DNA from 4 places in the Marinobacterium marisflavi genome. Region 3 is predicted to be linked to each of the others. Evidence: predicted binding sites of a transcription regulator. Region 3 holds the regulator's gene; each other region holds the start of a gene.
The links. The regulator sigma-54, encoded in region 3, starts transcription at its own class of promoters, with help from an activator protein. The targets are predictions, from matches to a motif close to TGGCACNNNNNTTGCTNT.
Positions count from the first base shown of each region.

Region 1 (3,210 bases), 1.7 Mb from region 3:
TGCTTTACCAGCTCCTCAAGGTTTTGGTGAGTCGCAGCGATAATTCGTACATCCACCTTCACTGGCGTATGACCACCGACGCGGTAGAACTCACCGTCTGCCAATACGCGCAGCAAGCGCGTCTGAGTCTCGGCCGGCATATCACCGATTTCATCAAGAAAGAGCGTGCCGCCGTCCGCCTGCTCGAAGCGGCCACGACGAGCTGCCTGTGCGCCGGTAAAGGCACCTTTCTCATGTCCAAATAGCTCGGACTCAATCAGGTCACGCGGTATTGCCGCCATATTGAGCGGAATAAACTCATTAGCAGCGCGCGGACTGTGCGTATGCAGAGCATGAGCAACCAGCTCTTTACCCGTACCCGACTCACCATTGATCAAAACGGTAATATTTGAGTGTGACAAACGCCCTATCGCGCGGAAAACCTCCTGCATCGCCGGCGCTTCCCCGATGATTTCGGTGCTGGCTTCCTCCACCGCTACAGGCTGTTTGCCGCGCTGCTCTTCAGCGTGCTCTACAGCCCGTTGCACTAGTGCGACGGCCTCATCTACATCGAAGGGTTTGGGAAGATACTCGAAGGCACCACCCTGATAAGAGGCAACCGCACTATCCAAATCTGAATGGGCGGTCATAATGATGGTCGGTATCTGCGGGAAGAGTTCCTGCAACTGAGATAGCATCTCTAGTCCATCGATACCTGGCATACGGATATCGCTAATGATGACATCAGGCTGCTCCTGCTTTATTCGACGCAGCAGTTCATCACCATTATCAAAGGTGCGAGTATCCATACCTGCGCCAGACAGCGCTCTCTCTAGCACCCAACGAATCGAGCGATCGTCATCCACGATCCAGACACATGCAGCGGCTGACATTTAACTCTCCAACGGAATATAAATTTGAAAACTGGTTCGGCCGGGCTTGGATTTACACTCAATCAGACCCGAGTGCTGGTTAATAATTGATTGGGCGATGGACAGCCCAAGCCCTGTACCCTCAGCACGACCAGTAACCATAGGGAAAAAGACAGTGTCGACGAGCTCAGCAGGAATCCCGGGGCCGTTATCGACAATCTCAACGCAGGCCACCAGACGGTGTTGTTCTGTACCTAGCGTGATGCGACGCAGCGCACGTGTACGCAGCGTAATTCTTGGGTTCTCAATATTGGCAGACTGCAGGGCCTGCAATGCGTTTTTACAGATATTCAGAATTGCCTGAATCAGCTGCTCATAGTCACCATCAAACTCGGGCAGACTGGGGTCGTAGTCACGCACCAGCTCAATTCGGCCTTCAGATTCGACATCAATCAGCGAGCGCACATGCTCGAGTACCGCGTGAATATTAACCTCTGAGATCTGTGGTTTGCGGTACGGGCCCATCATACGATCGACCAGATTGCGAAGACGGTCCGCCTCGTCAATGATGATGCGGGTAAACTCTTTGAGGTCGTCACTGGGTAGTTCGCGCTCTAGAAGTTGCGCTGCGCCACGAATACCGCCCAGAGGATTTTTAATCTCATGCGCCAAACCGCGTATTAATCCGCTGGCGGAAGCGTGGCGATTAAGTAACTCCTCCTCGCGCTCAATTCTGAGCAGGCGATCCCGTGGATGTGCCTCAATTAAGATCAAGCCATCGGGTAGCGGCGAAACACTGTAATCGGTTATCAGCGCCTGCCCTGTGACGGTTAACATTTTTGCTTCGCGCTTGCTGAAGCGGTGACCAGTCTTGGAGACCAGATGCAGTAACTCTAACTCTTCGCGCTCGCCACCGAAAAAGATCTCTGCGCTAAGACCCTGCATACGCTTACGACTAGCATCAAACAGCACCTCGGCAGAGGGGTTAGCAAAGATCACCTGACGCGCGCGATCTAGCACCAAAACGGCGCTTGTAAGATTCTCTACCAGCTGTGAATACTGATTTGGAGTTGTCATAGGGGTTCCATTTTTAACTGAATATCATGGAGCAAAAACTCTGCCAATACGCCACAAACCGCGTAATACTTGGGCTACAGACTTTTCGTCTCTGCTGATCAAAAAATATCATCGCGTGCATGCACCATTATAGTGCACAGCGAAAATAAGGCGAGTGAGGTCGCACCAAAATAGCGCTTCGTTGATTGATACGGAGGTGGGATAGATACAAAAAAGCCCAGCATAAGCTGGGCTTTTCGATTCAGTATTGGTCTTATACTGAGTAGTACAGATCGTACTCTACTGGGTGAGTAGTAGTGCTAACTTTCAGACACTCTTCACGCTTGAGCTCGATGTAAGCGGCCAGCATGTCTTCAGTGAAAACACCACCGCGAGTCAGGAACTCGTGGTCAGCTTCCAGTGCGTCCAGAGCTTCTTCCAGTGAGCCACACACCTGTGGAATCTGAGCTGCTTCTTCAGCAGGCAGGTCGTACAGGTCTTTGTCAGCTGCATCGCCAGGGTGGATCTTGTTCTGGATACCGTCCAGACCAGCCATCATCAGCGCTGCGAAGCACAGGTATGGGTTAGCGATTGGATCAGGGAAGCGAGTCTCGATACGACGGCCTTTAGGACTAGTCACGTATGGAATACGGATAGACGCTGAACGGTTACGTGCAGAGTACGCCAGCATTACTGGAGCTTCGAAGCCTGGTACCAGACGCTTGTATGAGTTAGTACCTGGGTTACACAGAGCGTTCAGTGCTTTAGCGTGCTTAATAATACCACCGATGTAGTACAGAGCTTCTTCGCTCAGACCAGCATAAGCGTCGCCTGCAAAGATGTTCTTGCCATCTTTAGACAGAGACTGGTGTACGTGCATACCAGAACCGTTGTCGCCAACGATTGGCTTAGGCATGAAGGTAGCAGTTTTGCCGTAAGCGTGAGCAACGTTGTGGATTGCATACTTAAGAATCTGAACTTCGTCAGCTTTCTTAACCAGCGTGTTACCCGCAACACCGATCTCACACTGACCAGCAGTAGCAACTTCGTGGTGGTGTACCTCTACGTGCAGACCCATAGCGGTCATGGCATCACACATAGCCGCACGCATATCGTGCAGAGAATCGACTGGTGGTACTGGGAAGTAACCGCCTTTAACACGTGGACGGTGGCCAGTGTTGCCGCCTTCAAACTTGTGGTTAGAAGACCAAGCAGCTTCTTCAGACGATACAGAGTAACCACAGCCTGACATGTCAGCGTGGAAGTGAACTTCGTCGAATACAAAGAACTCTGGCTCAGGACC
Region 1 is NZ_OZ457898.1:2,827,295-2,830,504, forward strand. Features, by position in the region: gene glnG (nitrogen regulation protein NR(I)) at 1-872, opposite strand, end outside; gene glnL (nitrogen regulation protein NR(II)) at 873-1,928, opposite strand; gene glnA (glutamate--ammonia ligase) at 2,182-3,210, opposite strand, start outside.
Region 1: a site for sigma-54 is predicted at 1,957-1,974, ahead of glnL (nitrogen regulation protein NR(II)). Genes of this name have one in related genera too.

Region 2 (3,210 bases), 1.3 Mb from region 3:
TCACGGATTCGGAGGCGTAACCCGTCCATCCCGTCAACACTCTGATAGGTCTCAATTGGCTCTAGTGACACGAGGCTAATGACTGCCGAGCGCAACGCTGTCTCGTGCTTATCTACGTTTGAGAGCACCCGCTCGTCGTAGAAGGTCATAATAGAGAGCGAGAACTGAACATACTTCTTACTATTTGGTACGTTCACAGTGAATTTGGCTTTGAAGTCCTGGTAGGACTGCTCAAATTTCTGCGGATCTGGATACTCTTTGACCTGCTTCTCGGGGCCGATATCGGCAATGGGCTCACCGTTCTCATCGAGCATGGTGTTCTCGAGCTCTTCGATCACCTCGGTCGAGGTTTGCTCTTTTTCTACATCAAAGAAACCGGTCAGATAGAGGGTTGCACCCACACTGACAGCGATGACGATGATCAAACCAAAAACGATGGCTAGTATCTTAAAGATACCTCCGCCTCTCTTTTTGCCACCCTCTTCCTGGGTATCGTCTGTCTTATCTTCTTCTGCCATCTCGGCGTTCCTCGTTACCAGTGTCCAATATGTAAATCAGCTTTATCCTAGGCGAAAGTATCGAGTTCACCATCGTGACTGCCGCCAACATGGCCACCCGCTTTCAGTTCAGTGCCATGCGCATCGCCCAGCTCGTTACTGCCACTATCGCTAGCGGCGCCATTCTGAGCAAATTGTGAACCACTCTGTTGGCCAGCACTCTCCTGCTGTACGCTGGAGTTAGCCAACTGAATGCCTTGCTCCTGCAGACTGTCACGCAGGCGCGGCAGACCTGCTTCGAGCAACTCTTTAACCGCTGAGCTCTGAGATGTCATAACCAATTGCAGCTCGCTATTCTCCATCGACATACGAATACGGACAGTGCCCAAACGCGCAGGGTAAAGCTCCATCTCCGTATCCCATTTACCGGACTCAACCATCTGCAATACCCGCTCACCCATCGCCCGCTGCAGACGCTCTTGGTTCTGAACGGTATTAAAGTTCTCTGCCAGCGGTTGTTCAGTCACGCGATGAAGCTGAGCATTGGCGTGCTGACTCGTATCTAGAGCGGTCAGTTGCACGGCTGCTCCCGAAAAGGGAGTTGTCGTGACTGGACGCTCGGTCAGTTGAACCTGTCCCGCACGCGTCATCGGTGCAGTGAGTTGACCCTCTGACTGCAACTTTGCTTGTACCAATTGCTGCGCGCCCAGTGCCCGACTGGTGAGGAAACTATCGGCTGTCACAGCCGTAGCTGACTTTGACACCGCTTCGCCGGCTACGCTCAGCTCCGCTTTAACTCTCAGACGCCCCTGCATCTGCTGCAATATCTGTCCAATATCAGCACGTGCGGCATTCTCTGTGTTCACTGCAGCAGCTACGCTAGCTTGTACTTTGCTCAAGGTTTGCTGAGTCGCCGCTTTAGCGAGTACAAGAAGATCCTCATCGACTAAAACCTTTTGCCCATCCGATCCGGCTATCACCTGCCGCGCAACCGATTCAGCACTGCCAAAGCGCTGAGCAACCTGCAGCAGCTGTGTATCTGTAATTGTAGGTTTTGCCGTGCCCTGTGGCATTACAAGAGAGCTTGTGTTCTCTGCAGGCACAGTAAGCTGCTGCGCCAGCGGCACAGCCGACTGAAGACCGGTCGCGTTTTGAATACTTTTAATCAGCTTAACAATCGCCGTCTGCGCATCTGAGTCAGCCATCTGCGGTGGTAACGCCTGACCCTCAGTACTGGCCAATGCCAGTTGCTGCATGACCTCAACCAACTGCTCAGCACTGAGCTCTTTCAGCTCCGGAAAGGTATCTAACAGTCCTGCTGCCATCTTTTGCCCCTGAGGCGGCAAATTTTTGACACCCTCCAGAAGCAGCTTGGACTCGTCACCCTGGGCTGTTCCAGCCAATAATGACTTAAATGCCTGAACCGGCGAATTTTCGCTAAGTAATTGATTTTTAGAACCTTTAATATCTGTCGCTGCAGTTTTATCCAGCGAGATTCCAAAAAAGTTGAGGCTCGAATTGTTCACAGGCATACCACCTTAGTAAATCGCTATTCGTTCTGTTGTCACTAACGATGCAATTAGCTTGCCAACAGGCTGTTTCAACCCCAATATATTCTGCAAAATTCTTTGTAAGTTATTGAATAATAATACATAAAAAACGATATATAAAAATCGTGATGTGCATCAAATCAGATTAAACGGCAGAGAGGAAAAAGCAGACAGAAGATAATTTATCATCATTATGTCGATAAATTGGCCATATATTGCCGCCTGGCCATCTCGTCCAGCTCCTTCGCCTCGGCAACTTGCCGCAACCGCCGCTGCGATTGTACGGCGTTGTCCTGCAATTTCTCGACCGCACGCAGCTTTGCACTGCACTCGATCAGATATCTCTCGTTCTGTTGCAGCACGAAACTGAGCTGCACTAGCAGTTGCTCCTGCTGGGCCGCCGACTCAGCTAGCTGTTTAATCGCCGCACGGGTGCGAATAATCGTTGCGATCGGAGCGCCCTCAGCTTCAAGTTGGCTCAGGCTAAGCTTATATTCACTAAGGAAGGAGAGAACCTGGTTGAGCGACGCGAGTGTTTTCTCTTCACCTAGCCTGGTCTCCTGTACCCGAATTTTCGCCTCTTCCTGCTCCCGCAGACGCAGGTCGTACACAACTTGCCAGTTAGTACTCATCGTTTAACCCTCCAGAACCTGAGGTTCAGTGGTGCGATTAGGTGCCTCGCGACCAGTCGTAGGTGACTCAACCTCCTCTGGTATGTTCTCTAGAAAATGAATCGACTCTTTAAAACTCACAGAACGATTGATCTCCTGTTGCAGAAAGCTACGCATAAACGGTAGTCGACTAATCGCCTGATCAACCTGCGCATTACTGCCGCGCTGATATGCACCCACACTGATCAGATCCCGATGCTCCTGATAGGCCGCGTACAGGCGTCGAAACTCATTAGCGCTCTCGAGGTGGTCAGGGCTCGCCAGTTGCGGAATCAGACGGCTTACCGACTGCAAAATATCGATCGCTGGGTAGTGTCCCTGAGCGGCCAACTCACGTGTGAGGACAATATGACCGTCAAGGATCGCCCGGGCCGAATCGACGATAGGATCCTGTTGATCGTCCCCCTCCGCCAGTACGGTGTATATCGCCGTAATCGAGCCGTTTGCCACCTGCGTATTGCCGGCCCGCTCAATCAGTGAGGGTAAGAGGGT
Region 2 is NZ_OZ457898.1:2,394,341-2,397,550, forward strand. Features, by position in the region: gene AC1WNR_RS11770 (flagellar basal body-associated FliL family protein) at 1-518, opposite strand, end outside; gene AC1WNR_RS11775 (flagellar hook-length control protein FliK) at 566-2,023, opposite strand; gene AC1WNR_RS11780 (flagellar export protein FliJ) at 2,239-2,679, opposite strand; gene fliI (flagellar protein export ATPase FliI) at 2,683-3,210, opposite strand, start outside.
Region 2: a site for sigma-54 is predicted at 2,070-2,087, ahead of AC1WNR_RS11775 (flagellar hook-length control protein FliK). Genes of this name have one in related genera too.

Region 3 (3,210 bases):
ATCAAAGATGTCTCACTCAGCGTTGAGCAAGGCGAGATTATCGGGCTGCTTGGTCCCAATGGTGCTGGGAAAACCACCTGTTTCTACATGATCGTCGGTCTAATTTCTGCTGATCGAGGTGCCATACGACTCCAGCAGGATGACATCACTCGCCTACCCATACATCAGCGCGCCCGCTTGGGCGTCGGCTATCTGCCACAAGAAGCTTCCGTGTTTCGCAAGCTAAGTGTCTACGATAATCTAATGGCCATTCTGGAGACACGCAAAGATCTGACTCAGGCGCAGCGTGAAGAGAAGGCTCAAGCACTACTTGAAGAGTTCCATATCACCCATATACGCGACTCCAAAGGGATGGTGCTCTCTGGCGGTGAACGCCGACGTGTGGAGATAGCCCGTGCGTTGGCCAATGATCCGAAATTTATCTTACTAGATGAACCTTTTGCCGGCGTCGATCCAATTTCAGTCAGCGACATAAAACAGACAATTCGCCACCTGAAAGATCGCGGCATCGGTGTACTAATTACCGACCACAACGTGCGCGAGACTCTCGATATCTGTGAACGCGCCTATATTGTAAGTGAGGGACGCATTCTCGCTGAGGGCAACGCTGAGGCGATATTAGCCAATCCGCAGGTGCGTCAGGCATATTTAGGGGACGAGTTTAGGCTGTAATTGTCCTGGCTCGTTTAAGTGAATAAAGAATTATGAAACAGTCTCTTCAGCTAAAAATAGGCCAGTCATTAACGATGACGCCTCAGCTTCAGCAAGCGATCCGCCTGCTGCAGCTCTCCACACTGGAGCTACAGACTGAGATACAGAATGCGCTTGAATCCAATCCGCTGCTTGAAGTAGCTGAGGAGGATGAGGGCGACGTCCAAACGAATTCCAGCGAATCAGAATCAGTAGCCAGCAGTGACTCTGCCGAAGTCAGTACGCAAGCCAGTGACGAAATTGACTCCTCCGCAGAGAGCGAGCTGAGCAGCAATGACTGGGATGATCAGCCGGACTCTAGTCAAACCGATAGCGACTGGAATGAGGGGATACCCGATGAGCTGGCGACAGATAGCTCATGGGACGACACTTACCAAACCAGCACCACCACAAGCACGGCAACGCGCGACGATGACTGGACGCCCGGCGATAACGACACGCTGCAAGACACGCTGCAAGATCACCTAAGCTGGCAGCTCAACTTGACTCGTATGAGCGAGTTGGATCGTTTTATCGCTGAGGCTTTCATTGATGCTATCGACGGCGACGGCTACCTGACAACCGACTGCGGCGATATTCTGCTGCAGTGTCAGGAGCAGTACCCTGAAGAGTTCATGGATGTCGAGATGGACGAAGTCGAGGCGGTGTTGCACCGACTACAGCAGTTCGACCCTCCTGGGGTCGCTGCACGCGACCTGAGCGAGTGCCTGACGATTCAGCTCAAACAGCTCTCTCCTGATACCCCTCTGCGCCCAGAGGCGTTGAGATTGTGCCGTGATTATCTGGCGCTTTTGGGCAACCGCGACTATAAATCAATTATGCGTCGGATGCGGATTAAGGAAGATAGCCTTCAAGCCGTTATTGAACTAATTCAAACACTTAACCCACACCCCGGCTCGATTATCACCGAGAATGCGGCCGAGTATGTCATTCCTGATGTGCTGGTACGTAAAGTACAAGGGGATTGGGTGGTCAGCTTAAATAGCGAAGTGTCGCCAGAACTCCGAATCAACGATCAGTATGCGGACTTGATCAAGCGCGGTGATACCAGCGCACAGAACCAGTACCTACGCGATAACCTTCAAGAGGCGCGTTGGTTCCTGAAGAGTTTACAGAGTCGTAACGAAACCCTGCTGAAAGTCGCCTCACAGATTGTTGCCAAACAGATCGGCTTCTTGGAGCGCGGTGATGAGGGGATGGTACCGCTGGTTTTGCATGACATCGCTGAGGCGGTAGAGATGCACGAATCAACGATCTCACGTGTCACTACGCAGAAGTACATGCATACGCCACGCGGCGTCTTCGAACTGAAGTACTTCTTCTCTAGCCACATCAGCACAGTCGATGGCGGTTCGGCTTCATCGACAGCCATCCGCGCTGTCATCCGTAAGCTGGTCGATGATGAAGATAGCCGTAAGCCCCTGAGCGATAGCAAGATAGCCAAAATACTTGAAGATCAAGGTTTCAATGTAGCCAGACGGACAATTGCAAAGTATCGTGAGGTATTGAACATACCACCGTCAAATGAACGCAAACGACTGGTTTCGCAATAGATTTTTTGAGGCAGGGCGGGCCTCTACCCTATTCCGCCCGGTACGAGGAGAAGTCATATGCAAATTAACATCACCGGACATCATGTAGAGCTGACTGAAAGCATGAGCGAATACGTGCGTACCAAATTTGACAAACTAGAGCGCCACTTCGACAACATCCAGAGTGCTCAGGTTACCCTTAGCGTGGAGAAGCAGGGTCAGAAAGCTGAGGCCGATATTCATTTGGCCGGCGGTCAGGTTGTCGCCTCACATGAGCACGATGATATGTATGCCGCGATTGATGCGATGGTGGACAAACTTGACCGCCAGATCATCAAGCACAAAGAGAAAATGAAATCACACAAATAAGTGAAGTAATAGACAATGCAACTTGGAGAACTGCTAATCAGTTCAGCGACCCAACAGGGTGCTGACATTGCTAGCAAAAAGCGTGTCTTAGAGGTGGCCAGCGAGATGCTGGCCACTTCCGTTAATGGCACCGATGCTGACACTATTTTTTCTGGACTACTTAACCGCGAACGCTTAGGCAGCACAGGCCTAGGGTCAGGGGTTGGGATTCCCCACTGTCGCATTGCCGGAGCCGACAAACCGGCTGCTGCGTTGCTGACACTGACTAAACCCATCGACTTTGATGCGATAGACAGCCAACCCGTCGACCTAATCTGCGCTTTGATCGTTCCGGACGACGGCAACGATGAGCATCTAAAAACGCTAGCGGGCCTCGCTGAACTATTCAGCAACCCGAAAGCGCTTAACGAACTGCGCCAGAGTCCCAACAGTGATGCGCTATTCAACAACGCTCAATCCCTGTCTAGAGCCTAGAGATAATTAAGATGCGACTCGTAGTAATCAGCGGACGCAGCGGATCGGGTAAAACCACTGCACTTCAGGCACTGGAGGATGTGGGTTTCTACTGCATCGATAACCTGCCTGCCAGTTTGCTGCC
Region 3 is NZ_OZ457898.1:1,083,854-1,087,063, reverse strand. Features, by position in the region: gene lptB (LPS export ABC transporter ATP-binding protein) at 1-672, shown strand, start outside; gene AC1WNR_RS05355 (RNA polymerase factor sigma-54) at 705-2,264, shown strand; gene hpf (ribosome hibernation-promoting factor, HPF/YfiA family) at 2,322-2,612, shown strand; gene AC1WNR_RS05345 (PTS sugar transporter subunit IIA) at 2,628-3,086, shown strand; gene rapZ (RNase adapter RapZ) at 3,098-3,210, shown strand, end outside.

Region 4 (3,210 bases), 250 kb from region 3:
CCGCCTCAACCTGCTCGCGCAGTGGATCTGGCAAGCTCGCGTTACCCTTTCCAAGGAAGCCAAGATTCATCGGCAACGAGTCGGCCGCCGCTAACATGCGTGCAATATTCCAGGCGCCCGGGGTACAGGTTGTAGCGTTTGTACCTGTAGCGGGGCCAGTACCGCCGCCAATCATGGTGGTTACTCCGGAGCAGAGCGCTTCATCGACCTGCTGCGGACAGATAAAGTGGATATGAGCATCAATACCACCGGCCGTGAGGATACTCCCCTCGCCCGCGATCACCTCAGTGCTTGGGCCTACAATGATATCGACACCGGGCTGAATATCAGGGTTTCCAGCTTTGCCGATAGCAAAAATTCGACCATCGCGGACCGCTACATCGGCCTTAATAATGCCCCAGTGGTCAATGATCAGCGCATTGGTTATCACCAAATCAGGTGTTTCTGCACGCATCGCCTGCGACTGCCCCATACCGTCGCGGATAACCTTACCGCCACCAAACTTCACCTCTTCGCCGTAGGTGGTCAGGTCCTTCTCAACCTCCAGCCAGAGCTCGGTATCAGCCAGGCGCATGCGGTCGCCCGTTGTCGGGCCAAACATCTCGGCATAGGCCGTGCGTTGAATTCGTGACATCCCTGCTCTCCTAGTCGAGTTTGCCGCTTACGCGACCTTGAAAACCATAAACCTCGCGCTTGCCAGCCAGCTTAACCAGCTCAACCTCACGCGTCTGACCCGGCTCGAAACGCACCGCCGTGCCTGCAGCGATATTGAGGCGATAACCCCGAGCTGCGGCTCTGTCGAATATCAGCGAGTCATTCACTTCATAAAAGTGGTAGTGCGAGCCGATCTGGACCGGACGGTCACCCACATTAGAGACGGAGATCAGTTCAGTCTCGCGCCCCTCGTTTAGGTGAATCTCACCCGGTTCGGTAACAATTTCGCCAGGAATCATTTAGATCTCCTTGTTGGTGCGCAGCTACGGTGCGCGATCACCCTATTTCTGCAGATTGAAAATCGCGCAGCAGAGCTGCGCTCCTACAAAATTTTTTAAACTATAGGTTCGTGAACAGTGACCAGCTTGGTGCCGTCTGGGAAGGTCGCCTCAACCTGTACGTCATGGATCATCTCGGGCACGCCTTCCATCACATCTTCACGCTTCAATAGCGTACGACCGTAATCCATTAGATCAGCTACGGTGCGGCCATCACGGGCGCCCTCCAGTATGGCGGCGCTGATAAACGCAACCGCTTCCGGGTAGTTGAGCTTCAAACCGCGCTCTCTACGACGCTCAGCCAACAGGCCCGCAGTAAAGATCAGCAGCTTATCCTTCTCTCTGGGAGTGAGTTCCATTAGTGGCTCCTTCTAATGTCCAGCTTCAACGAACTGGCACAATGGGATCTCGGTAATTTCAGTTTGTAGAGCAAGCAGAGTACCAACTTGCTCTACTGCAGTTAACTTTCACGATCTTCGTTTATTTAGCGGACTATTTGGCAAAAATATCGAAAATCGCAGCACCCACTCTGTCACAACAGTCGCAAAAGCAATAAAAAACGCACCAACAAGGTGCGTTTAAGTGTAGTAACAAATCAGGTTGCCCAAATTCGGGGCATACAGGCGTCACGCCCGTTGATATGGGGTCGAATCAGCTTCCAAACCTCTGCAAACAGCCCAACAACCTGATGACTCTGCTCCGAAATAGTGCGCACCACCAGCAAACCATCCACCAAGGTGGCACCAGCGAGCTTGTTACCGTCCAGCACCCGCTGAACCTGCTCAACCACTTCGGCATCATCGAGGGTAGCGATCAGCGTTGAGTTTCCACTCACGCCACGCAAACCCACAGGTGAGTTGATGATCGATTCACCATCAGTTGCGAAGCGATCAAAAAGCACAGGGGCACCGTCACGGAAAATGCGCATCTCGGAGTGAATCTGACCGCGCTCAAACCGCTCCACATTGCTGGGGCGACCCAAACAGTTGATCTCCCAACCGATAAACTGAGCGCCCGGCTGCAGATGCACTTCGGTCAGAATGCGGCTCTTGGTCTCTGGAAAGAAGATATTCTCCAGCGGCATCCACTCAAGTGAGGCGCCATCAGCTACATAGAGCTGCTGGGTCAGATCAGCCTGTGCGCCGGTAGAGCGGTAGAACTTAGTGGCGCCCGGAGTTGTTAGCAGGACCTTGGCGTCAGCTTCTACCCGCAAATCAATGTGCAGCTGATCACCTGCAACAACACCACCGGGCGGATGCAACAGGTAGGTGTGGCACACACCCCCTTCAGGATAAAAGGCGCGCTGCACCGCTAGAGGCCCCTCGCGTTTGGAGTGCACCAGACGGGTTTTCTCACCGCGCAGTTGGTAGCCAAGTTCCAGCTGAGCCAGCCAGCCCTGACGTTGAGTTAGAGCGTTCAATTTTTCTCCTACACCGTCAAATATTTCGATACCAGCGCATCATCCAGCGAGGTCATCGCACCGCTCGCCACATTGCGACCGCGGTCAAGCAGCGTAAAGCTATCACCCACTTTGCGCGCAAAGGGTAGCTTCTGCTCCACTAACAGCACCGTTAGCCCCAACTCTTCGTTGAGCTTGCGGATGATGTCACCGATCTGCTGCACAATATTGGGCTGGATGCCCTCAGTTGGTTCGTCAAGGATAAGCATCTTCGGATCGACTACCAGCGCTCGCGCAATCGCCAACTGTTGCTGCTGACCACCACTGAGGTCGCCACCGCGACGGTTAAGCATCTCTTTTAACACAGGAAAGAGATCAAAAATATAGTCTGGAATTTTACGCTTAGCGCGCGGTAGCACCGGCAGACCAATCTGCAGGTTCTCCTCCACCGTCATCAGCGGGAAGATCTGCCGTCCCTGTGGTACGTAGCCAATTCCGACATAGGGTCGCTTCTCCACTGAGAGCTTAGAGATATCCTCACCCTGAAACAGAATTTGCCCTTCTTTGATGGGGTTGTGGCCCATCACGCAATCGAGCAGCGTGGTTTTACCCACACCGTTGCGCCCCATCAGCACCGAGCACTCGCCCTCGGCCACATGGAAATCGAGATCCCAGAGTGTGTGAGACTCGCCGTAAAACTGGTTAACTGACTTAAGTTCTAACATCTATTCTCTACCTCAATCACCGCTATTCGCCCAAGTAGACCTGTTTAACGCGCTCATCCGACTGAACCTGGTCCATGGTCCCCTCAGCTAACAC
Region 4 is NZ_OZ457898.1:1,330,611-1,333,820, reverse strand. Features, by position in the region: gene ureC (urease subunit alpha) at 1-634, opposite strand, end outside; gene AC1WNR_RS06630 (urease subunit beta) at 645-953, opposite strand; gene ureA (urease subunit gamma) at 1,049-1,351, opposite strand; gene AC1WNR_RS06620 (urease accessory protein UreD) at 1,588-2,412, opposite strand; gene urtE (urea ABC transporter ATP-binding subunit UrtE) at 2,421-3,116, opposite strand; gene urtD (urea ABC transporter ATP-binding protein UrtD) at 3,139-3,210, opposite strand, start outside.
Region 4: a site for sigma-54 is predicted at 1,419-1,436, ahead of ureA (urease subunit gamma). Genes of this name have one in related genera too.